Regions from separate parts of the Paraburkholderia sp. MM5477-R1 genome, predicted to be linked through region 1. Evidence: predicted binding sites of a transcription regulator. Region 1 holds the regulator's gene; each other region holds the start of a gene.
What was found. Region 1 encodes FNR, which switches genes on or off when oxygen is low (the NO sensors DNR and NnrR bind a similar motif). Its sites were predicted from a motif close to TTGATNNNNATCAA; they were not measured.
Positions count from the first base shown of each region.

Region 1 (7,712 bases):
GGCTCTGCGAATTCTGGCGCGATGTCGAGCACGCCGCGTTGAAGGTTTGCCGGCCGCGCCGCGCGGCCAGGGGTTCGGCAAACCGCGAATCGGCGTGAGGTGACCGGGAAAACGTCGGCAGTCCGCATCTGACGAACGCCGAGCGTCACGTCACGACGCAAGTTCGTCAGTTCCCACGCTCGGTGCCGATCGCTGTTTCGAGGGTCATTTCCGCCACATCGAACGCGCGACGGATCGCCGCTTTGGCGTCGTCGTCAGTGCAGTGCGCGACGGGCTTGAACTCGTGCGCGGGCGTGACCAGATCCAGCCTCACGTCATACAGCGGATGCGCCGATCCCGGACGCAACGCCTCGATGGCGAGATGGCAGTGCGACACGAGCGCGCCAAACCGCGCGAGACGCACCAGTTGCGCACCTGCTTCCGCTTCGAGCGGAGCGGCACCCGCAAAGCCAAGGTAGACGATCTGCATGTCGATGCCCATCTTCGCCTCCCCTTGCGAGTATCGATCGAACCTGTTCCGCGCAGACTCAGGGTCCAGGCGCCTGCTATGGGGCTTATCCTGTTCTTGCCAGAAAGACGGTCACTGACGTGGGTCAAGCGCGGTGAAGGCGAGCACCCTCACTGCATATGCATACCCCCGTTAATCGCAATGTCCGCACCGGTGATAAAAGCCGCCTCCTCTGAGCATAGAAACGCGATCAACGCCGCCACCTCGTCCGGACGTCCCAGCCGGCCGAGCGGAATCTGCGGCAGGATCTTCGTGTCGAGGATCTCGCGCGGCACCGCTTCGACCATCGCGGTCGCGAGATAACCGGGCGACACCGTGTTCACCGTGACGCCGTGCTTCGCGGTTTCGAGCGCAAGTGCCTTCGTGAAGCCGTGCACGCCCGCTTTGGCAGCTGAATAATTGGTTTGCCCGTAGGCGCCGCGCGAACCGTTGACCGACCCCACGTTGACGATGCGGCCGTGGCGCCGCTCGAGCATGCCGGGCAACAGCGGCTTGCTCATGTTGAACAGGCCATCGAGATCGGTGCGCAGCACGGCGTCCCAGTGCTCCTTGCTCATCTTCGCGAAGCTCGTGTCGTGCGTGATGCCCGCGTTGTTGATCAGCACGTCTACCGCGCCCAGTTCGGTCAGCACGCGTTGCGCGCAGCGCGCGCATGAATCGAAGTCGGCGATGTCGGCTTCGTACGCGTGAAAGTCGCGCCCCGTGTCGCGCTCGTGCTGCAGCCATGTCGACACGTGATCGTTGTGCGTCGAGTGCGTCACCGCGACCGTCATGCCCGCGTCATGAAGCGCCCGGCTGACCGCCGTGCCCAAACCGCCCATCCCGCCTGTGACCAATGCCACGCGATCCGTTCCCATCTGAACTCCTCCTTGCCGTGTCTGCCATTGACGGTGCGCGCGCCGGCCTTGCCGGCTCGCGCGGCTAAACGACGCCCGCGAACGGCAGCGCGTTCTGCGAGCTCCACCACCATGCGCTCAGGCCGCCCGCGAGCGGCGCGACGCCTGGCGCGATGCCGTACCCCGCCTGCCACCACGCATACCAGGCGGCGCAAGCGCGGTTGGCCTCGCCGAACCAGTCCGCCTCGCGCTGCGCGACGAAAGCGATCGACTTGCTCCAGTCGGCGAAGCACCGCTCGGCGTACCCGTGGGCCGCGCCCTGTGCGGTCTGATACGCCGCCGCGTAGTCGAGCCAGCCTTCGGGCGGTCCGGATGCCGTCGAGGTCCATGGTGAAGCGGGGCGCCCGGGCGGCGCATCGGATTCGGAAACCATGATCGCTGCCCTCCAGAGCACAGCATAGGATTGCCAGGCGCGCTTGCAAACCGTCGAGCGTGCCCGTCACTGTACTGAGCGCGCGGCGGCCCGCGCTTGATCTGCATCAACAGCCGCGGCCGCCGGGCTCATAGACTCCATTTGACGACGGGCTCGAGTCTGCTTGCGCCCGTTTCCCCACGTTTCTGTCACGGAGCTTTGGCGATGAGCTACAAAAGCATTCTCGTTCACCTCGATACGAGCGTTCGTGCACATCCGCGCCTCGAAATCGCATTGCAGCTCGCACACCGCTTTCATGCGACGCTGACCGGCCTGTTTTCGACGTACGTGCCACCGCGGCACGCGTTCTTCGTGATGGCCGGCACCGCCGACTACTACGCGGAGCACGAGCGTCTGCGGCACGAGCGCGCCAGCGCGCTCGAGCGGCTGTTTCGTGCCGAACTCGCGCGCGCGAACGTCGACGGTCATTGGATCGCCGCGAACGGCTACGCGAACGACGTCGTGCCGCCCTATGCGCGTCTCGCCGATCTGATCGTGCTCGGGCAGACCGATCCGACCGATCCCGAGGCGTTCGTCGCCGAACAGTTCGTCGAGCACGTCGTGCTGTCGGCCGGGCGGCCGGTGCTGCTGGTGCCGTCGGGCGGCACCTTCGCGGCACCCGGCCGCCACGTGCTGATCGCGTGGGACGGCAGCCGCGAAGCCACCCGCGCGATCCACGACGCGCTGCCGTTCCTCGCGCACGCGTCCACAGTGACGCTGCTGACGGTTCATTCGTCGGGCGATCGTCCGCCGCGCGACACGGTTCCGGGCGACGACATCGCACTCACCGTCGCGCGTCACGGCGTCAAGATCGACGTGCGCGAACTGAGCGTCGCGGACGGCACGCCGGTCGGCGACGCGCTGCTGTCGCAGGCGGCCGACCTCGGCTGCGACATGATCGTGATGGGCGCTTACGCGCATTCGCGTCTGCACGAAGTCGTACTGGGCGGCGCGACGCGCACGATGCTCGAGTCGATGACCGTGCCGGTGCTGTTGTCGCACTGAAGTGCGCGCTTAAGGAGTCCGCCATGTTTCACCGCCTACTCGTCGCGCTCGATGGCAGCGACACCGCCTCCCGTGCGTTCGACGCCGCGCTGACCCTTGCCGCCGAATCAGGCGCCGAGCTGCAGCCGCTGTACGTGATCGACGTGCCCGTCATCGCCTACGACGCGCCCGGCTTCGACCCTTGCGTGATCCAGGACGCCTTCATCGAGGAAGGCAAGCGGATCGCGGCCGATGCCCAGAGCCGGATGACCGCGCGCGGGATCAAGGGCACGGCCCGCACCGTCGAAGCCGCGATCACCGGCGAAGACGTCGCGCATCGCATCGTCGAGGCGGCGCTCGAATGGCACGCCGACGCGATCGTGATGGGCACGCACGGCCGCCGTGGTGTTCAACGACTGATGCTCGGCAGCGTCGCCGAGTGCGTGCTGCGCAGCGCCAGCTGCCCGGTGCTGATGGTTCCCGCGCACGCGAACGGCGCGACGCGCGATCAGTCAATCCCGGCCTGCGCCGAACACGAACTCACCTGAGCCGCGAAAACCAGGCTGCTGCGCGGCCGCTCCCACGCGATCGCGCCACGGCTGCGCGACGCGGCGCTTCAGGGCCGCGCGTGCCCGTGTTCGTCATGCCGCACGATCAGCACCGGCTTGTCGGTCGCACGCACGAGCGACTCGGCGACGCTGCCGAGCAGAAAGCGCTGCACGCCGTGGCGGCCGTGCGTTCCCATCACGATCAGATCGGCTTCGATTTCGTCGGCGACGCGCGCGAGCACCGCGGACACGCTTTCGGCGTACGCGTCGATCACCCGCACGCCGCCGGGCACCTGCGCCTCGCGCATCAGCTCGCGCGGCGCATCGAGCGCGCGGCTGGCGAATTCTTGCGCCGCGGCCGCCGGTTCCGGCTCGAAAGCCACATCGGCATTGTCCGACCACTTGCCGTGCCCTACCACGCAGCAGGCTTCGAGTGTGGCGCCCGTCAGCTTCGCGAGCTTCAGCGCCTCGGCAAAGGCGCGCTGCGCGCTGGGACTGTCGTCGAGTGCAACCAGAATTCGTGCATACATGTTGGACTCCCTGTGAAAGCGCTGGCATGAACCGAAGCGGTGCCGTCGCGTGTCCGCGCCGACAGTGTGAAGCGCGGGCCGCCGCGCGGCTTGACGCAGGTCAATGGGTCTTTATCGGCTTGTTCAGTGATTACTTGATCAACTGCATGCCTGCGACCTTCGAAGCCGTCACGTCGAAAGTAGCCATGTACTCGCACTCGGCTACATACCCCATCACCAGCCATGCACTAGGAATATTCCTACAACACTACCCGAACTCCTAGCGCCGCTTAAATCCCCGCCGATATATTTCTGAGATGAGGTCGCCAATACTGGTCAGTATGGACACCGCTCCGCCAGCCACCTTATCGAGAGTCTTCCTCGTCGACGATGCGACCGAGGTCCGACGCCGGCTTGCTTGCCTGATCGCGCTGATTCCCGGCATCGAAATCGTCGGCGAGTCCGCCGGCGTCGAGCACACGTTCGACGACATCGTCGCGAGTCGCGCCGATGTCGCGGTGCTGGACCCGTGCTTCTCGGGCAAGACCAATCTGCTGCTGCTCGCGGCGCTGTCGCGGGTGCGGCCGTCCATCGTCAGCATCGTGTTGACCAATCATTGCACGACGGCGTTTCGCCGAGCGTGCGAAGCGGCGGGCGCCGACTTCTGCTTCGACAAGACCTCGGAGTTCGAACTCGCCTGCCGTGCCATCGAAGCGATTGCCTATGCGCGTCGTGCGCATCCGGTCTGACCGCCAGGAGCCGAGCATGCAAGTTGCCACAGTCTGTGAACCCCGCCACGACGCGCCCCGCACTTCGCACGTCGTACCGATCCACGTCGTGCCACGCACCGCGGCCACACGCTACGCCGTGCCGCGCTGCTCCACCTGCGCGATGCGCGCGATCTGCATGCCGCCCGAGCTGACATCCGACGAACTGAGCCGACTCGACACGTTGATCTGCTCGACGCGCTCGATCAAACGCGGTGATACGCTGTATCGCGCGGGCGATGCGTTTCAAAGCATCTACGCGATCCGCGCCGGATCGTTCAAGACCGTGGTCATGCATCGCGACGGCCGCGAGCACGTGACCGGCTTCCAGATCGCCGGCGACTCGCTCGGCCTCGACGGCATCGGCGAGGGCAAGCAGAATTGCGATGCGCTCGCGCTCGAAGACAGCGTCGTGTGCATCATTCCGTTCGCGCAGCTCGAGGCGATCTGTCGCGAGATGAAGCCGATGCAGCATCACATCTACCAGATGATGAGCAGCGAGATCGTGCGCGAATCGAGCCAGATGATGCTGCTCGGCACGATGACCGCCGAACAGCGCGTCGCGACGTTTCTGCTGAATCTGTCGAAGCGCTTGAAGGCGCGCGGCTTCTCCGCGGCGGAGTTTCATTTGCGCATGACCCGCGAGGAAATCGGCTGCTTTCTGGGCATGAAGCTCGAAACGGTGAGCCGGATGTTCTCGAAGTTCCAGCGCGAGCGCCTCGTCAAGGCGAACGGCAAAACGATCCGCATCGAAGACGCGGAAGGACTGGCTCGGGTTTGAACGCCGACGCGTCGCTCGCCTCACGTTCGTTCGCGGGACATGCGGGGTGGAACAAGCGCTCCCGAACTGATATAACTCGGTGCGTTGCGGTGCGCGACCTTGCGTGACCACCCGGAGGAGCGATGGATCTGTCGAGCGGCGAGTCTTCCTGCTTCACCGGTGCGGCGTCCGTGTCGGATGTGCCCGTCGAGGATCGCTATTTCATGTTGATCGATGCGGTTCAGGACTATGCGATCTTCATGCTCGACGTGTCCGGCCGCGTGACCAGCTGGAATCCCGGCGCACAGCGCATCAAGGGCTACACGCCCGAAGAAATCATCGGCCAGCATTTCTCCAAGTTCTATACCCCGGAAGACATCGCGGCCGGCAAGCCCGCCCGCGAACTGGAAATCGCCGCAGCCGTAGGCCGCACCGAGGACGAGGGTTGGCGCGTACGTCGCGACGGCTCGCGTTTCTGGGCCAACGTGGTCGTTTCCGCCGTGCACGACGCGTCGGGCGCGCTGCTCGGCTTCGCCAAGATCACGCGCGACCTGACCGAGCGTATGCGCCTCGCGGAACTCGAACGCGCGGATCAGGTATCCACGCACGTGCAGATCGCCCGCGAAAACGAGCAGAAACGTATGGCGCGCGAACTGCACGACGATCTCGGCCAACGGCTGACCGCGCTGAAAATGAGCGTCGCGCTGCTCGAAGCGAAGCTGAAAAGCCAGGCCGACACCGAGCCGCTGGCCGCGCAGACGCATGAACTGCAAAAGCAGATCGACTGGATGGCCGCTTCGCTGCGGCGTATCGCCGCCGATCTGCGGCCCCCGCTGCTCGACGACCTCGGGCTCGCCGCCGCGCTCGACTGGCTGGCCGAAGACTTCACGAAACGCTACGACGTGCGCTCGAGCGTGCATCTCGAACCGGCCGAGCCGGTGTGCGGCGAATTCGCGGCGACGGCGCTGTTTCGCATCGTTCAGGAGGCGTTGACGAACGTCGCGCGGCACGCCAAGGCCAGCCGCGTACGCATCGACATGACCTGCGCGGGCCCCATCGTATCGCTCGATATCGAGGATGACGGCGTGGGTGTCGCGCTGGATCGGTCGCAGGGAACAGATTCATTCGGTTTGCTCGGCATTCGCGAACGCGTGCGGCAGTTGCGCGGCAACGTGTCGTTCACCAGCTCGCCGGGCCATGGCTTCGGGATCTCGATCCAGATACCGGCCGACGCGCTCGCGTAATGTTCACGCGCTGCCGCGCCCCGCTGTCGCGGGTTACTCTGCGGGCGCATCCTCGGTGCTTGGCTCGCGCATGAGCAGCACCGGACAGGTCGAGAAACGCAGCACCCGCTCCGCCACGCTGCCGATCACGAGGCGCCGCACGCCGCGTCGCCCATGCGTGCCTAGCACAAGCAGATCGGCGTGGATCTGCTCGCCGTGGCGCAGCACGATCGCGGCGACGTCGTCGGACAGGCTCTCCGACTCGATCATTTCAGGGCGGCAAGGCACATCGGCGGCGGCGCAGGCCTGTTCGGCCTCCTGCAGCACCAATTGGCCGTCCTGGCGCAAGGCTTCGACGAGCGTGAGCGGGTCGTAATAGCCGGCATAGGAAAAGAGCGGCGTCTTGTCGACCACATAAACCGGATGCACGACGCCCTTCGTCAACGCGGCGAGATTCACCGCTTCTTTCAGCGCGCGTTTCGAGAAAGTACTGCCGTCTAGCGCGACGAGGATATGTTGGTACATGCCAATTCTCCACTGAGGTTGGATTTGTCAACGCGCGTGGCGCGCTCCTGCTACAGATAAAAGGGCCCGCCCGGACTGCCCGGATACGGCTCCCGCCACTCGCCGTGCGGCACGTCGTCCGCCCGCAGTGACGACGCGCCGCGCGGACACACGAGCACGGGACACGCCGCGTCGCGCAGCGTGCGCGACGTCACGTGCCCCGGCAACGGGTGCGGCGCGCCGCGCATGCCGTGCGAACCCATCACGATCAGGTCCGCGTGCCAGCGTTGCGCTTCGTCCAGAATCGCGCTCGACGCATCGCCGGAATCATCGTCGAACTCGAGCAACGCGGTTTCGGCCGCGCGCCGGCTTTGTTCGAGCATCGCCGCGCCGCGCCGCAAGACATCGATTCGATGCTGCGACACGACTTCGAACGGCAGCCATTCGCACCACGCGAAGCGGTCGTCGGCCGCGTAGACGACCTTGATGCGCGCGTCGGGCGGCGCTACCGCGAGCGCGGTGCGCAGCGCGTCGAGCGCGGTGTCGCTGCCATCGATCGCGACCAGCACGCGGCTCAGCGCCGAGGCATCGCTCGCGTCGG
Region 1 covers NZ_JBNDMC010000005.1:151,560-159,271, reverse strand. Annotated here, with positions in the region: gene phaZ (polyhydroxyalkanoate depolymerase) at 1-98, shown strand, start outside; gene OKW35_RS13050 (hypothetical protein) at 167-481, opposite strand; gene phbB (acetoacetyl-CoA reductase) at 619-1,365, opposite strand; gene OKW35_RS13040 (polyketide synthase) at 1,430-1,777, opposite strand; gene OKW35_RS13035 (universal stress protein) at 1,982-2,821, shown strand; gene OKW35_RS13030 (universal stress protein) at 2,845-3,348, shown strand; gene OKW35_RS13025 (universal stress protein) at 3,417-3,878, opposite strand; gene OKW35_RS13020 (response regulator) at 4,199-4,606, shown strand; gene fnr (fumarate/nitrate reduction transcriptional regulator Fnr) at 4,623-5,405, shown strand; gene OKW35_RS13010 (PAS domain-containing sensor histidine kinase) at 5,528-6,628, shown strand; gene OKW35_RS13005 (universal stress protein) at 6,662-7,132, opposite strand; gene OKW35_RS13000 (universal stress protein) at 7,183-7,712, opposite strand, start outside.

Region 2 (7,712 bases), on a different contig from region 1:
GATTGAAGAGGCCGACCATCAGCGCCATCGCCATGAAGAAGATCATGATGACACCGTGCGCGGTGAATATCTGGTCGTAGTGGTGCGGCGGCAGGTAACCGGGGCCGTGAAACGCGATCGCGAGCTGAAGCCGCATCATTACGGCGTCGACAAAACCGCGCACGAGCATCAGCACCGCGACGATGATGTACATGATGCCGATCTTCTTGTGATCGACGCTTGTCAGCCACTCGGTCCAGAGCCACTTCCAGCGGCCGAGCTTCGTGAGCGTGACGATGACCGCCAGCACGATGAGCGCCATGAACGCGGCCGCGCCCATGATGACCGGCTGATCGAACGGAATCGCGCCGGGCGTGAGTTTTCCAAACATGGCTTACTCCGTGGTCTGCGTGCGACAGGCGGCGTCGCGGAAGGCCGTGACGTTGCCGTTGTTGTATCGGGCAACGATGTTGCGGAACAGGTACTGGTCGATCGATGAGAAGTAGCGTACCGACTGCTTCTCGCTCGGCTTCGCGACTTCGGCGTATTCGTCCATGCTCAGGCGGTCCGGCGAAGCCTTGACCTTCCGCACCCATGCGTCGAAGTCGGTGGCGCTCGTCGCGAGCGTGCGGAACTTCATGTCGGCGAATCCCTTGCCGCTGAAGTTGGCGGACATGCCTTCGAAATTTCCCGGTGCATCCGCGATCAGGTGCAGACGGGTCTGCATTCCGACCATTGCATACACCTGGGTACCGAGTTGCGGGATGAAGAATGAGTTCATCACCGAGTCCGACGTGATCCGGAAATTCACCGGCGTATCGACTGGCACGGCGAGCTGGTTCACCGACGCAATGCCGAGGTCCGGGTAGATGAAGAGCCACTTCCAGTCGAGCGCGACCACCTCGACGTCGATCGGCTTCACGCTCGACTGCAGCGGCCGGTACGGGTCGAGCTCATGCGTGGTGCGCCACGTCAGGATACCGAGGTACAGGATGATCAGGGCGGGGATCATCCAGACGACGATCTCGATCGCCGTCGAGTGCGCCCATTTGGGTGCATAGACCGCGTGACGGTTCGACGCACGGTAGCGCCACGCGAAGAACAGCGTTAGCAGGATCACCGGGATCACGACGATCAGCATCGCCCACGTGGCGGTGGCGATCAGCGACTTCTCGGCCGCGCCGACGCTCCCTTTAGGATCAAGCACAGTCAGATCACATCCCGATAGACAGGTGCTCAATGTTGCGACGATGGCTATCGACCCTTTCCTTAAGGCTTTTCTGTCTGTCATAGTGGTTAAATCTGGGTTGTGGCTTTTTTGACCTGAAGCTGGCTTGACGCATGCGGCATCACACTCGCAGCGTCATGGTGCGACAACCGGCCAGCTTTGTGATTGATGTCGATCAAGGATGAACAGAGCGGCGGGGTGCGGTTCACTGACGCAGTGCGCGGGCTCAATCAGGCGATCGCCCATGTCTTCATGGTTGAACTGAAGCAGAGCTAGGCTGCGAGGGATGGCCTCGATCTGGAAATCGAGGGTCGTAACGGGGCACGTGGCGCGGAACGAAGGACAGACTTTACGGCGCACGTGTGAATAGGGGGACACCTTGCTGACGGTGCGGTTTGCGGGTAATGCAACGCTCGGAGCATTCTCGATGCGCGGGACAATCTGATCCGGATCAGCGAATACGCACCTTGGCGTTGCTATTTCGGAGTTCGACGAACACTTCTCGTCGCGTTGTTTGCGCCAGCCACCGACGGTCGTGCCGCTAGATCAGTTTTGACCAGGACGCGCTCGAGGGGCGCTCCAGATAACCGTCGAACACCATGGCCACTGCGCGCACGAAGAACCGGTCTTTTGGGGGAATCGAGATGCCGTTTCCATCGATGCTCACCAGTCCCGCCTCCCGGTATGGTTCCAGGGCGGTAAGCTCACTTGAGAAATAGCGGACGAAGTCGATCTGATGCGCTAGCGAGATCGCAGCGAAATTCAGCGGCACGCTGCACATGAGCGTCATGATCACCTCCCGACGCAACGCATCGTCAGGCGATAGGGCAATTCCGCGTTCGACCGGCAGCCGGCCTTCGTCGAGTGATCGGTAGTAGCTTTGCAACGAGCTCGTCGACTGACTGTAAGCGCTGCCGATCTTGCCGATGGCCGACACACCGAAGCCGACCAGATCGCACTCCGCGTACGTCGTGTAGCCTTGGAAATTGCGGTGGAGGCTACCGTTGCGCAACGCAATGCTCAGCTCGTCGTCGGGTCTGGCGAAATGGTCGAGACCGATATAGATGTATCCGGCATCGAGGAAGCGCTGGGCCGAGAGCATAAATATGCGCAGGCGCTCCTCGGTCGATGGCAATCGGGCTGCGTCAATTAATCGCTGGGCCTTGAAGCGGTCTGGCAGGTGCGCGTAGTTGTAGAGCGCGACGCGATCGGGCGCCAGCCGGATCACCTCGTCCAGTGTGTGGGCAAAGCTGGCGACAGTCTGTTGCGGCAAACCGTAGATCAGGTCGACGTTAATTGAGGGAAATCCCGCATCGCGTGCGCCGCTGAGTGCGCGTTCCACCACATCGAGTGGCTGGATGCGATCGACAGCCTGCTGAACGTCGGTAGCAAAGTCCTGTACGCCGAAGCTCGCTCGGTTGAAGCCGAGGCGCGCGAGTGGTGAAAGCGTTTTGGTGCTGACGGTTCGCGGATCAATTTCGATGGCAAGTTCTGCGTCGATCGAGAACGCGAAGCGGTTCTGCAGTTGCTGGACAAGCTCTTCGAGCTCGGCAACAGGGAAGAAGGTCGGCGTTCCACCTCCCAGATGCAGCTGCACGGTTCGCCGGTCAGGTCCGAGATGTGCCGCGACCAGGTCCATCTCACGAACGAGGTAGCTCAGATATCGAGCGCTGCAGCCATGGTCATGCGTAATGACCTTGTTGCATGCGCAGAAGTAGCAGAGTGATCTGCAAAACGGCAGATGAACATATAGCGAGAGCGGCGGATTGTTCTCGGCAGTAGCACGAGCGGCAAGCTGACGTTCGTATGCCCGCTCCTCGAACCCGGGGTGAAATCGATCTGCGGTGGGATATGAGGTGTAGCGAGGCCCCGAACGGTCGAAGTGGCGAACCACCTCCGCGGGAATCTCCGGACTGTCAGGCGTTCGGGATGCCGCTTCCCGCATCCGCGTGCGCTGCTTCGGCTGATAGTCTGCTTCGCGGTGTATTCGTTTCTTCATCCCCATCTCCAGAACCTTCCGCGCGGACAACGCGGTGAACACGGTTGCCCCGATTGTCCTGCATGGAGCCCGGAAAGCGCTGATCTGTGTCAATACGAGGTGTCGTGAGCGCGATAGTCCTGTGTAGTTGAGAGGCGAGGCGCGGGACGTGTTCGTGATATACACGGACGTTCGTTCTGGAATAGCGCTACGCTCAGGCGCGCAATCTCGCGAAGCCGGCCGCCTGAAATTACGTGCCTTCGACCGGGCAACGGGACGGCACGCCCCGGCGAGCTCGTGTTGATGTTCGCACCCGCCAGATTGATCTCAACTGCGAAGCATCGCGCATGGCTGTGCCGTTCGGCGGCTGCAGCCAGTCCGGCAATGGCTGCGAAATCGGTGTCTCCGGGTGCGAGAAACATCTTGGGTACCAGTCAATGCGGTTGAAGGCCAATAGTCCGGCCTCAAGGCTCCCGCTATCTCGACATTCCTACGCGTGACCCGATGTCGCATCTTGACTTCGGGATCGGGACCGGTTGATCCTGCGCAAGGGCAGCCCTGATTTGCGCGTCGACAATTCCCCGCATACATCAAAAAGGGGAAAGCGATGAAGCACATGATTAAGGCCGTCATGATCGTGGCAAGCCTGTGCGCTACCGGTTTGTTCAAAGTGCGGGCATACGCGGATGACGTAAGCGCGAACGGAAGCACGATGGCAGGCGAGGTGCCGGCGGATGGGATCCACGCCGGTGACGTGCTAGTGCGTCTGCGTGCCATCTCGATCGAGCCCGAAGTACACACCAGCGGCACGTTGTCGTCGCTCGGCGTGGGTGTCAATAACGCACTCGTGCCGGAGTTGGACCTGACCTATATGATCCGCGACGCGATCGGCATCGAGCTGATTCTCGCCACCTCGCGGCACCACGTGACGTCTGGCCTCGGCGATCTCGGTGGCGTGAACGTGCTGCCACCGACGCTGCTGCTGCAATATCACTTCAACCATGCTGGCATGATCCGACCGTATGTCGGCGCGGGGGTCAACTACACGTACTTCTACAACGACGGCCTGAGCGCGGGATCCGAAGGCATCCAGGTGTCACGCAGCAGCTTCGGTCCGGCGGTGCAGGCTGGCGTCGACGTGCAGATCACGAAGACCGTCTTTCTCAACGCGGATATCAAGAAGATCTGGATGCACACGGACGCCTCGGTCGGCGGCAGTTCATTGGGCCGACTGGACATCGACCCACTGGTACTGGGAATAGGCGTCGGGATGAAGTTCTAGCGAGCGCAGCTAGTGTCCCGTTCCGTTGTTAGTAAGTGCGCACGCTGCTCAGGCTGGTCGCCGATCCGGCTGTGCGTTACCAGGACGACTTCACTGCCATGGACATGGCGGCTAGCCTCGACTGCCTGCAACTGCTGCGTCAAACCTGAAAACCCCGGCAATGGCCCACCTCACCCAAAAACCCCGCTGCTCCGGCAATGCGCGCCAGTAAGCCCTGCTGCGCATAGCCGGCCACACACTCGACGTGCGCAACCTACTGAGCTGGCTCTGGATCGCCGCACGCTGCGGGCCTTCATGGCGCCGCGGCCGGTCAGCGAGAAGTTCTACCGCGCGGCACCGCGCATCAAGTCGAGCGAAGTGGTGCCGGAAACGATCGACGCCAACGTCGCCCTGGCGCTGTTGCTGGCCGAGCCGCTGCTGATCCGCCGGCCGCTGATGCAATGCGACGAGCGCCGCATGGTCGGCTTCAATGCGGCCTTGGTGAACACCTGGATCGGGCTCGGCGCGCAAGCACCGGCCCCGGACATGCCGTACGAAGGCTGCGCCGCAATGACGGACCACAGCTCGCACCAACGGGCGATCCGCTGCGCCCCATCCACCTGAAACGGAGATCTGATCACTATGCCCCTGTACGACTACCGCTGCGTGGCCTGCGGCCACGCATTCGAAACGCTGGTGCGCGCCGGCCACACGCCCGTCTGCCCGCAATGCGGCGGCACCGCGCTGGACAAGCAGGTCAGCGCGCCGGCCTCGCCCGGCAAGAGCCGCGCGATCATCTCCTGCGCGCGGCGTCGGGCGGCGCGCGAAGGGCACCTCAGCAACTATTCGCCGGCCGAGCGCCGCAAGCTGCTGCGCTGAGCCCAACGGGGAATCGCGCTGTCGATGTAGATGAGCCTCGAGGGCGCCTACGGGATGGCACTCAGTCTCACCGTCTTCATGGCCGGCACGCTGGATCAGGCCACCGCCGACAGCCTGCTGGAACGCGCGAAGGGCATCTGCCCGTATCTCGACGCGTGGCTTCGCAACATTGCGTCAGCACGGCCGCCCTCGCCCTCGCGCGCTTCGATGACCACGACGGAAACGTCCTGCGCATGCAGTACGCGCGCCAGCGCGAGGCCGCCTAGACCCGCGCCGACGATGGCCACGTCGACCACCAGCGATTCGACCGCGGTCATCTCGCCGCTCAGACGAAGTCAGCAGTTCGATGGTCACCGGCTCTGCGGCCAGCACGGCTTGACAGGCGAGGCGCAACTTGGAGCCGATGCCGACGAGCCTATCGAGCTTGTCGTTTTCGAGCCGCTGGATCTTCGACAGGCTCGTGCGCCCTTCCTGTACGAACAGGTGGCAAGTTCCGCAGTCGGCCTTGCCGTTGCACTTGTGCTCGATGCTCTCGCCTACGGCGAGCAGTGCCTGCAGCAGGGTCGCGCCGGCGGCAACGTCGTAGGTCTTGCCCGAAGGCAGTACGGTCAGTGTGGTCATGATGGCGATCTTGATAAAAGGCTACGGATGAAGAACGATGAATAGCGGCCACGCTTCACGCGGCCAGTGCGGGTTGCAAGGCATCCACCAACGCTTCGGCGAACCCGCCCAGCGGCATCGCGATGCACGTGATGCCCTGCTCTTCGAGGAAGCGCGCCTCCATACGCGTCGGTTCGTCGGGCAGCACGGCCCAGTGCATGTCGGAGGAGCGCTTCATGATCTGGCGCGCGAAACTGCGTGTGAGCTGGTCGTCGAAACGGCAGCCCAGAAACAAAAAACTGCGACCGCTGCGCCACGCCTGCACGGCGGGCGGAATGGGCGTCTGGATATCGATCTCGGTCATGACTTCGACGAAGTCGCTGTCAGAGACCAGGTAGTTAGAGGCCGGCGCACGGCCGCCAATCGCCTTGTAGAGCAGCGCGCCCGAGGCCGGCACGTCATCCAGCAACGCGCCGTCTGCGCTATAGGCCGCGAACCAATGGCCGAAATGCTCGGCCTGCGACAGCCCCTGCAACTGCGCCCAGCCGCCCTGCGGCCGCGCCTGCGCCAGCGCGCAGGCGAAGGTGTCGTCGTACCAGCTGTCGACAACCAGCCCGGCGCCGATCGCCGCCAGCGCGCAATGCAGTGCCGACGGCGTCGGCGTCATTGCGAAGGCCTCATTCATGACGCTCACCAGCGACTTGCGATGCTTGAAGTTCTCGATGAACTGCGCCGCCTGGGTCAGCCGGGTGCGGATCTTGTGCAGCACGCTGACCTTGGCCGTGATGATTTCGGCGAGCGCGAGCGGCGTGGCAGGGACGGCCGTATCGGGGCACAGCGCGAGCAGCGCTGGTCCCAGGTACGGAATGACGCCGCCCGCACACAGGCGTTCGGCGATGGTCTGGACTGAAACGGTCATGGAGTGCGCCTCACAGATAAATGGCGGCGCCGGCGCCCACGTTGGTCGCGGTGTCTTTCAGCGTCTTGACGATGTACTTGACCTGGTCGGTGTCGAGCAGCGTGTGCAGCGGCAGCGCCAGCGCGCGATCGCCGATGCGCTCGGTGTCGGGCAACAGGCCGCTCTTGCGGCCGATCGCATCGCCCGCGTTCATGTAGTGAAACTGCTGATGCAGCGGATGGCTGTAGGCCACCGTCTCAATGCCGCAAGATTTCATGTCGTCGATCATCTGGGCGCGCGCGCTCTGCGTAAAACGCTTGCCCAAATGCACAACATAGAGCATCCAGTGCACTTCTTCGACGTCCTCGGCCACGTAGGCCGGCTTGATCCCTTCGAAGCTTTGCATCTCTCCGTGATACCAGGTCTCGACCTGCTTTCGCTGCGCGAGGCGTGTGTCGAGTTCGGCCAGTTGCGCGAGACCGAGCGCGGCGGTCAGATCACTGATGCCCGCCTGCAGCGGCACCCACGAGCCGACCGAGACGGACGCGCGGTCCGTGACGCGCCGCTCGCGCAGATAGCGCAGTTCATGGACGAGTTCGTCATCGTCGGTGACAAGCATGCCGCCCGCTCCTGTGCACAGCGCGGACGGGCTGGAGAAGTCGAACACAGATACGTCACCGAAACAGCCCACGTTGCGGCCCCGGTAGCGCGAGCCCAACGCCTCAGTACTGTCTTCGATCAGCCGCAAGCGCTGCGCGTCGGCCAGTTCGCGCAGCAGCGCCCACGCGGCCGGGTGGCCGTTGGTGTTGCCGGCGAGGATCGCGCGCGTGCGAGGGCCGATCTTCTGCGCGGCTTTTTCGGCGCTCAGACAACCGCTCCAGTAGTCGAT
Region 2 covers NZ_JBNDMC010000006.1:1,428,987-1,436,698, reverse strand. Annotated here, with positions in the region: gene cyoB (cytochrome o ubiquinol oxidase subunit I) at 1-370, opposite strand, end outside; gene cyoA (ubiquinol oxidase subunit II) at 374-1,270, opposite strand; gene hemN (oxygen-independent coproporphyrinogen III oxidase) at 1,749-3,152, opposite strand; gene OKW35_RS25045 (OmpW/AlkL family protein) at 3,793-4,467, shown strand; gene OKW35_RS25040 (ArsC/Spx/MgsR family protein) at 4,762-5,070, shown strand; gene OKW35_RS25035 (FmdB family zinc ribbon protein) at 5,089-5,325, shown strand; partial or broken gene OKW35_RS25030 (2Fe-2S iron-sulfur cluster-binding protein) at 5,659-5,946, opposite strand; gene OKW35_RS25025 (SIR2 family NAD-dependent protein deacylase) at 6,002-6,844, opposite strand; gene OKW35_RS25020 (DegT/DnrJ/EryC1/StrS family aminotransferase) at 6,855-7,712, opposite strand, start outside.
Region 2: a site for FNR is predicted at 3,286-3,299, ahead of hemN (oxygen-independent coproporphyrinogen III oxidase). Genes of this name have one in related genera too.

Region 3 (7,712 bases), on a different contig from region 1:
GACGGGAAAAACATCTTCGTCCACCAAATTTCGATCATGTAGTAGAGACCAGGCGCCCAGCCGCTGCGATAGATACGTTCCAGTGCGCGCCGTGGCCCACTCAAGGCGCGATATTCCTGGATCGTCAGCGGTGCCCATACAAAATCGACGCCTTTCAGGTTCGTGTAGCCGTGATGCACCACGTTGTGACCCACTTGCCACAGGCTGTACGGCGTGAGCGACGGCAGGAAGGCGATCCGCCCCAGCCAGCGGTTGAGCGTGCGGTGCCGGGTCAGGCTCTCATGACATGCGTCGTGACCGATGACGAAGAGCCGTCCGATGACGAAGCCCGCCATGCATCCGAATACGGTCTTCAGCACGAACCCGTGCGCGAACACGCTCGCGGCGAGCGCACACAATAGTAAAACGTAGTCGAGCACGAGCAGCAGAAGCGCGTAGGCGGTGCGGCGTTCGGCGAACGGTGTCAGCCACGAGCGGATGACCTTGCGATGGGGCAATGGCTCATTGGCGGGAACGGGGTGATTCGGACTGTTCATGAAGAATGACCGGTAGAGCGGTGCAGCACAACACTACGCACGCGGTCGATGGCTGCATGCCGTGTCCGCGATGATGTGACCAGACCGTTTCGCGCTGGTGGCGAGTCAGCGCGACATCATGTTCATGCTGACATTGTGCATCACCCAGATCGTGCCGAAGATCAGGAACAGCGCGGCGAGCGCGGTGTAGCATAACGCCAGCACGTTCCAGCGCTGGCCGCGCGACAGGTCGAGATGCAGGAACGTCACCAGATGCACGACGATCTGCACGAACGCCAGCAACGCGAGCGCCATAATCGCGGAGCCGGACGGCAGCAACCGTTGCGTGACGATCGAGAATGAGCCCGCCGTCAGCGCCACGGCAAGCACGAAACCGGTGATATAACCGGCGACGTCACCACGCGAGGCGGTCGTGGACGTCGAGTGTGAATGGACCATTTAGAGCATGCTCCCGAGATAGACAAACGAAAACACGCAGATCCACAGGATGTCGAGGAAGTGCCAGAAGAGGCTCAGGCATGTCAGACTCGTGAGGTCGCGACCGGACAGTTCAGGCGAGCGGACGACATGCACGACGAGCACGGCCATCCAGACGAGGCCGGCTGTCACGTGCAGGCCGTGGGTGCCAACCAGCGTGAAGAACGACGACAGGAAGGCGCTGCGACTGGGGCCAGCACCGTCGGCGACCAGGTGCGAGAACTCGCGCAGCTCTAACGCGAGGAACAGCGCGCCAAGCACGAACGTCACGAGGAGCCAGCCGATCACGGCACCACGCCCCTGGCGCTGTGCGCCGAGCATCGCGAAGCCGTAGGTGGTGCTGCTCAGCAGCAGCGCGCCGGTTTGAAGTGCGACACCCGGGATGTCGAACAGGTCCCGTCCGGACGCGCCGCCCGCGAACTGGTGCGCCATTACGGCGAACACGGCGAACAGCGACGCGAACAGCATGCAGTCGGTCATCAGGTACAGCCAGAAGCCGAACACGGTGGGCGTTGGGCCGTGGTCAGCGCTCGACCTGCCGTGATGGACGAGTAATGCAGGTTGCGTCATGGATCAGGTCTCCGCGGATTCGGGTAATTCAAGGGCGGCCGGGGCGGGTGCGCTGCCGCGTCGTGCTTCGATTTCGCGCACGCGCGAGGCCGGAATCACGTAGCCATGGTCGTCGCGGAAGCTACGCGCGATCAGCGCGGCGACGATCGCGACGAAGGCCAGCACGGCGAGCCACGTGATGTGCCAGACGCCGGCGAAGCCGAGCACGAGGCTGAATGCGCCGATCAGGAACCCGTCCGCGGTATTCGACGGTAGGTGGATGTCCTCGTAATGCGCCAGTGCGGCATTTGCTGCGCCGCTTTCCTTCATGTGCGCGAACGCGTCGAGCTGGTGGACGACCGGTATGCGCGCGAAGTTGTAGACAGCGGGCGGTGACGAGGTGGCCCATTCGAGCGTGCGGCCGTTCCACGGGTCGCCCGTCAGGTCGCCGTATTCCGGCTCGTTGCGATGGATCACGCTCACGACGACCTGGGCGATCTGGTGCACGACACCGAGTGCGATCAGCACCACGCCGCATGCGGCGACGAACAGCCAGGGATGCCAGGTCGGGTTGTCGTAGTGATTCAGGCGCCGGGTCATGCCCATGAAGCCGAGCACGTAGAGCGGCACGAACGATACGTAGAAGCCGACGAACCAGCACCAGAACGCCCGCTTGCCGAGCTTCTCGTTAAGCTTGAAGCCGAACGCCTTCGGGAACCAGTAATGGAAGCCTGCGAGATAGCCGAACACGACGCCGCCTATGATCGCGTTGTGAAAGTGCGCGATCAGGAACAGGCTGTTGTGCAACACGAAGTCCACGCCCGGGATCGCCATCATCACGCCCGTCATGCCGCCGATCGTGAACGTGACCATGAAGCCGATCGTCCACAGCACGGGTGTGGTGAACTCGATGCGACCGCGGTACATCGTGAACAGCCAGTTGAAGATTTTCACGCCCGTGGGGATCGCGATGACCATCGTCATAATGCCGAAGAACGCGTTGACGTCCGCGCCGGAACCCATCGTGAAGAAGTGGTGCGCCCACACGAGGAATGCGAGCACCGTGATCGCGCACGACGCGTAGACCATCGTTCTGTAGCCAAACAGCGGTTTCTTCGCGAAGGTCGCGATCACTTCCGAGTAGATGCCGAACGCGGGCAGCACGAGGATGTACACCTCCGGGTGGCCCCACGCCCAGATCAGGTTCAGGTACAGCATCGCGTTGCCGCCGAGCTCATTTGTGAAAAAGTGCATGCCTGCGTAGCGGTCGAGGCCGAGCAGTGCGAGCGTCACGGTTAGGATCGGGAACGTTGCCATGATCAGCACGTTCGAGCACAGCGCGGTCCACGTGAACACCGGCATCTTCATCAGTGTCATGCCGGGCGCGCGCAGCTTGACGATCGTCACGAAGAAGTTGATCGCGGTAATCAGCGTACCGACGCCGGAGAGCTGCAGACTCCAGATGTAGTAGTCGACCCCGACGCCCGGACTGAACTGCAGCTCCGACAGCGGTGGATACGCGAGCCAGCCGACCTGCGCGAACTCGCCGATCACGAGCGACAGATTGATCAGGATCGCGCTGATCGCCGTCATCCAGAAGCTCAGCGAATTCAGGAACGGGAAGGCGACGTCGCGCGCGCCGATCTGCAGCGGCACGACAAGATTGAAGAGGCCGACCATCAGCGCCATCGCCATGAAGAAAATCATGATGACACCGTGCGCGGTGAATATCTGGTCGTAGTGGTGCGGCGGCAGGTAACCGGGGCCGTGAAACGCGATCGCGAGCTGAAGCCGCATCATTACGGCGTCGACAAAACCGCGCATGAGCATCAGCACCGCGACGATGATGTACATGATGCCGATCTTCTTGTGATCGACGCTTGTCAGCCACTCGGTCCAGAGCCACTTCCAGCGGCCGAGCTTCGTGAGCGTGGCGATGACCGCCAGCACGATGAGCGCCATGAACGCGGCCGCGCCCATGATGATCGGCTGATCGAACGGAATCGCGCCGGGCGTGAGTTTTCCAAACATGGCTTACTCCGTGGTCTGCGTGCGACAGGCGGCGTCGCGGAAGGCCGTGACGTTGCCGTTGTTGTATCGGGCAACGATGTTGCGGAACAGGTGCTGGTCGATCGATGAGAAGTAGCGTACCGACTGCTTCTCGCTCGGCTTCGCGACTTCGGCGTATTCGTCCATGCTCAGGCGGTCCGGCGAAGCCTTGACCTTCCGCACCCATGCGTCGAAGCCGGTGGCGCTCGTCGCGAGCGTGCGGAACTTCATGTCGGCGAATCCCTTGCCGCTGAAGTTGGCGGACATGCCTTCGAAATTTCCCGGTGCATCCGCGATCAGGTGCAGACGGGTCTGCATGCCGACCATTGCATACACCTGGGTGCCGAGTTGCGGGATGAAGAATGAGTTCATCACCGAGTCCGACGTGATCCGGAAGTTCACCGGCGTATCGACTGGCACGGCGAGCTGGTTCACCGACGCAATGCCGAGGTCCGGGTAGATGAAGAGCCACTTCCAGTCGAGCGCGACCACCTCGACGTCGATCGGCTTCACGCTCGACTGCAGCGGCCGGTACGGGTCGAGCTCATGCGTGGTGCGCCACGTCAGGATACCGAGGTACAGGATGATCAGGGCGGGGATCGTCCAGACGACGATCTCGATCGCCGTCGAGTGCGCCCATTTGGGTGCATAGACCGCGTGACGGTTCGACGCACGGTAGCGCCACGCGAAGAACAGCGTCAGCAGGATCACCGGGATCACGACGATCAGCATCGCCCACGTGGCGGTGGCGATCAGCGACTTCTCGGCCGCGCCGACGCTCCCTTTTGGATCAAGCACAGTCAGACCACATCCCGATAGACAGGCGCTCAATGTCGTGACGATGGCTATCGACCGTTTCCTTAAAGCTTTTCTGTCTGTCATAGTGGTTAAGTCCGGGTTGTGGCACTTTTGACCTGAAGCTGGCTTGACGCATGCGGCATCACACTCGCAGCGTCATGGTCCGACAACCGGCCAGCTTTGTGATTGATGTCGATCAAGGACGAACAAAGCGGCGGGGTGCGGTGCACTGACGCAGTGCGCCGCTGAGTGCGCGTTCCACCACATCGAGTGGCTGGATGCGATTGACAGCCTGCTGAACGTCGTAGCAAAGTCCTGTACGCCGAAGCTCGCTCGGTTGAAGCCGAGGCGCGCGAGTGGTGAAAGCGTTTTGGTGCCGACGGTTCGCGGATCAATTTCGATGGCAAGTTCTGCGGCGATCGAGAACGCGAAGCGGTTCTGCAGTTGCTGGACAAGCTCTTCGAGTTCGGCAACAGGGAAGAAGGTCGGCGTTCCATCTCCCAGATGTAGCTGCACGGTTCGCCGGTCAGGTCCGAGATGTGACGCGACCAGGTCCATCTCACGAACGAGGTAGCTCAGATATCTGGCGCTGCAGCCATGGTCGTGCGTAATGACCTTGTTGCATGCGCAGAAGTAGCAGAGTGATCTGCGTGCCGTTCGGCGGCTGCAGCCAGTCCGGCAATGGCTGCGAAATCGGTGTCTCCGGGTGCGAGAAACATCTTGGGTACCAGTCAATGCGGTTGAAGGCCAATAGTCCGGCCTCAAGGCTCCCGCTATCTCGACATTCCTAGGCGTGACCCGGTGTCGCATCTTGACTTCGGGATCGGGACCGGTTGACCCTGCGCAAGGGCAGCCCTGATTTGCGCGTCGACAATTCCCCGCATACATCAACAAGGGGAAAGCGATGAAGCACATGATTAAGGCCGTCATGATCGTGGCAAGCCTGTGCGCTACCGGTTTGTTCGAAGTGCTGGCATACGCGGATGACGTAAGCGCGAACGGAAGCACGATGGCAGGCGAGGTGCCGGCGGATGGGATCCACGCCGGTGACGTGCTCGTGCGTCTGCGTGCCATCTCGATCGAGCCCGAAGTACACACCAGCGGCACGTTGTCGTCGCTCGGCGTGGGTGTCAATAACGCACTCGTGCCGGAGTTGGACCTGACCTATATGATCCGCGACGCGATCGGCATCGAGCTGATTCTCGCCACCTCGCGGCACCACGTGACGTCCGGCCTCGGCGATCTCGGTGGCGTGAACGTGCTGCCACCGACGCTGCTGCTGCAATATCACTTCAACCATGCTGGCATGATCCGACCGTATGTCGGCGCGGGGGTCAACTACACGTACTTCTACAACGACGGCCTGAGCGCGGGCTCCGAAGGCATCCAGGTGTCACGCAGCAGCTTCGGTCCGGCGGTGCAGGCTGGCGTCGACGTGCAGATCACGAAGACCGTCTTTCTCAACGCGGATATCAAGAAGATCTGGATGCACACGGACGCCTCGGTCGGCGATAGTTCGTTGGGCCGGCTGGACATCGACCCACTGGTACTGGGAATAGGCGTCGGGATGAAGTTCTAGCGAGCGCGCAATGACAGACCACAGCTCGCACCAACGGGCGATCCGCTGCGCCCCATCCACCTGAAACGGAGATCTGGTCACTATGCCCCTGTACGACTACCGCTGCGCGGCCTGCGGCCACGCATTCGAAACGCTGGTGCGCGCCGGCCACACGCCCGTCTGCCCGCAATGCGGCGGCACCGTGCTGGACAAGCAGGTCAGCGCGCCGGCCTCGCCCGGCAAGAGCCGCGCGATCATCTCCCGCGCACGGCGTCAGGCGGCGCGCGAAGGGCACCTCAGCAACTATTCGCCGGCCGAGCGCCGCAAGCTGCTGCGCTGAGCCCAACCGGGAATCGCGCTGTCGATGTAGATGAACCTCGAGGGCGCCTACGGGATGGCACTCAGTCTCACCGTCTTCATGGCCGGCACGCTGGATCAGGCCACCGCCGACAGCCCGCTGGAACGCGCGAAGGGCATCTGCCCGTATCTCGACGCGTGGCTTCGCAACATTGCGTCAGCACGGCCGCCCTCGCGCTCGCGCGCTTCGATGACCACGACGGAAACGTCCTGCCGGCTTGTAGAGCAGCGCGCCCGAGGCCGGCACGTCATCCAGCAACGCGCCGTCTGCGCTATAGGCCGCGAACCAATGGCCGAAATGCTCGGCCTGCGACAGCCCCTGCAACTGCGTCCAGCCGCCCTGCGGCCGCGCCTGCGCCAGCGCGCAGGCGAAGGTGTCGTCGTACCAGCTGTCGACAACCAGCCCGGCGCCGATCGCCGCCAGCGCGCAATGCAGTGCCGACGGCGTCGGCGTCATGGCGAAGGCCTCATTCATGACGCTCACCAGCGACTTGCGATGCTTGAAGTTTTCGATGAACTGCGCCGCCTGGGTCAGCCGGGTGCGGATCTTGTGCAGCACGCTGACCTTGGCCGTGATGATTTCGGCGAGCGCGAGCGGCGTGGCAGGGACGGCCGTATCGGGGCACAGCGCGAGCAGCGCTGGTCCCAGGTACGGAATGACGCCGCCCGCACACAGGCGTTCGGCGATGGTCTGGACTGAAACGGTCATGCAGTGCGTCTCACAGATAAATGGCAGCGCCGGCGCCCACGTTGGTCGCGGTGTCTTTCAGTGTCTTGACGATGTACTTGACCTGGTCGGTGTCGAGTAGCGTGTGCAGCGGCAGCGCCAGCGCGCGATCGCCGATGCGCTCGGTGTCGGGCAACAGGCCGCTCTTGCGGCCGATCGCATCGCCCGCGTTCATGTAGTGGAACTGCTGATGCAGCGGATGGCTGTAGGCCACCGTCTCAATGCCGCAAGATTTCATGTCGTCGATCATCTGGGCGCGCGCGCTCTGCGTAAAACGCTTGCCCAAATGCACAACGTAGAGCATCCAGTGCACTTCTTCGACGTCCTCGGCCACGTAGGCCGGCTTGATCCCTTCGAAGCTTTGCATCGCTTCGTGATACCAGGTCTCGACCTGCTTTCGCTGCGCGAGGCGCGTGTCGAGTTCGGCCAGTTGCGCGAGACCGAGCGCGGCGGTCAGATCACTGATGCCCGCCTGCAGCGGCACCCGCGAGCCGACCGAGACGGACGCGCGGTCCGTGACGCGCCGCTCGCGCAGATAGCGCAGTTCATGGGCGAGTTCGTCATCGTCGGTGACGAGCATGCCGCCCGCTCCTGTGCACAGCGCGGACGGGCTGGAGAAGTCGAACACCGATACGTCGCCGAAACAGCCGACGTTGCGGCC
Region 3 covers NZ_JBNDMC010000007.1:2,236,793-2,244,504, forward strand. Annotated here, with positions in the region: gene OKW35_RS39345 (fatty acid desaturase) at 1-536, opposite strand, end outside; gene cyoD (cytochrome o ubiquinol oxidase subunit IV) at 642-974, opposite strand; gene cyoC (cytochrome o ubiquinol oxidase subunit III) at 975-1,583, opposite strand; gene cyoB (cytochrome o ubiquinol oxidase subunit I) at 1,587-3,593, opposite strand; gene cyoA (ubiquinol oxidase subunit II) at 3,597-4,493, opposite strand; partial or broken gene OKW35_RS39370 (radical SAM protein) at 4,648-5,054, opposite strand; gene OKW35_RS39375 (OmpW/AlkL family protein) at 5,314-5,988, shown strand; gene OKW35_RS39380 (FmdB family zinc ribbon protein) at 6,071-6,307, shown strand; partial or broken gene OKW35_RS39385 (SIR2 family protein) at 6,506-7,033, opposite strand; gene OKW35_RS39390 (DegT/DnrJ/EryC1/StrS family aminotransferase) at 7,044-7,712, opposite strand, start outside.
Region 3: a site for FNR is predicted at 4,596-4,609, ahead of cyoA (ubiquinol oxidase subunit II). Genes of this name have one in related genera too.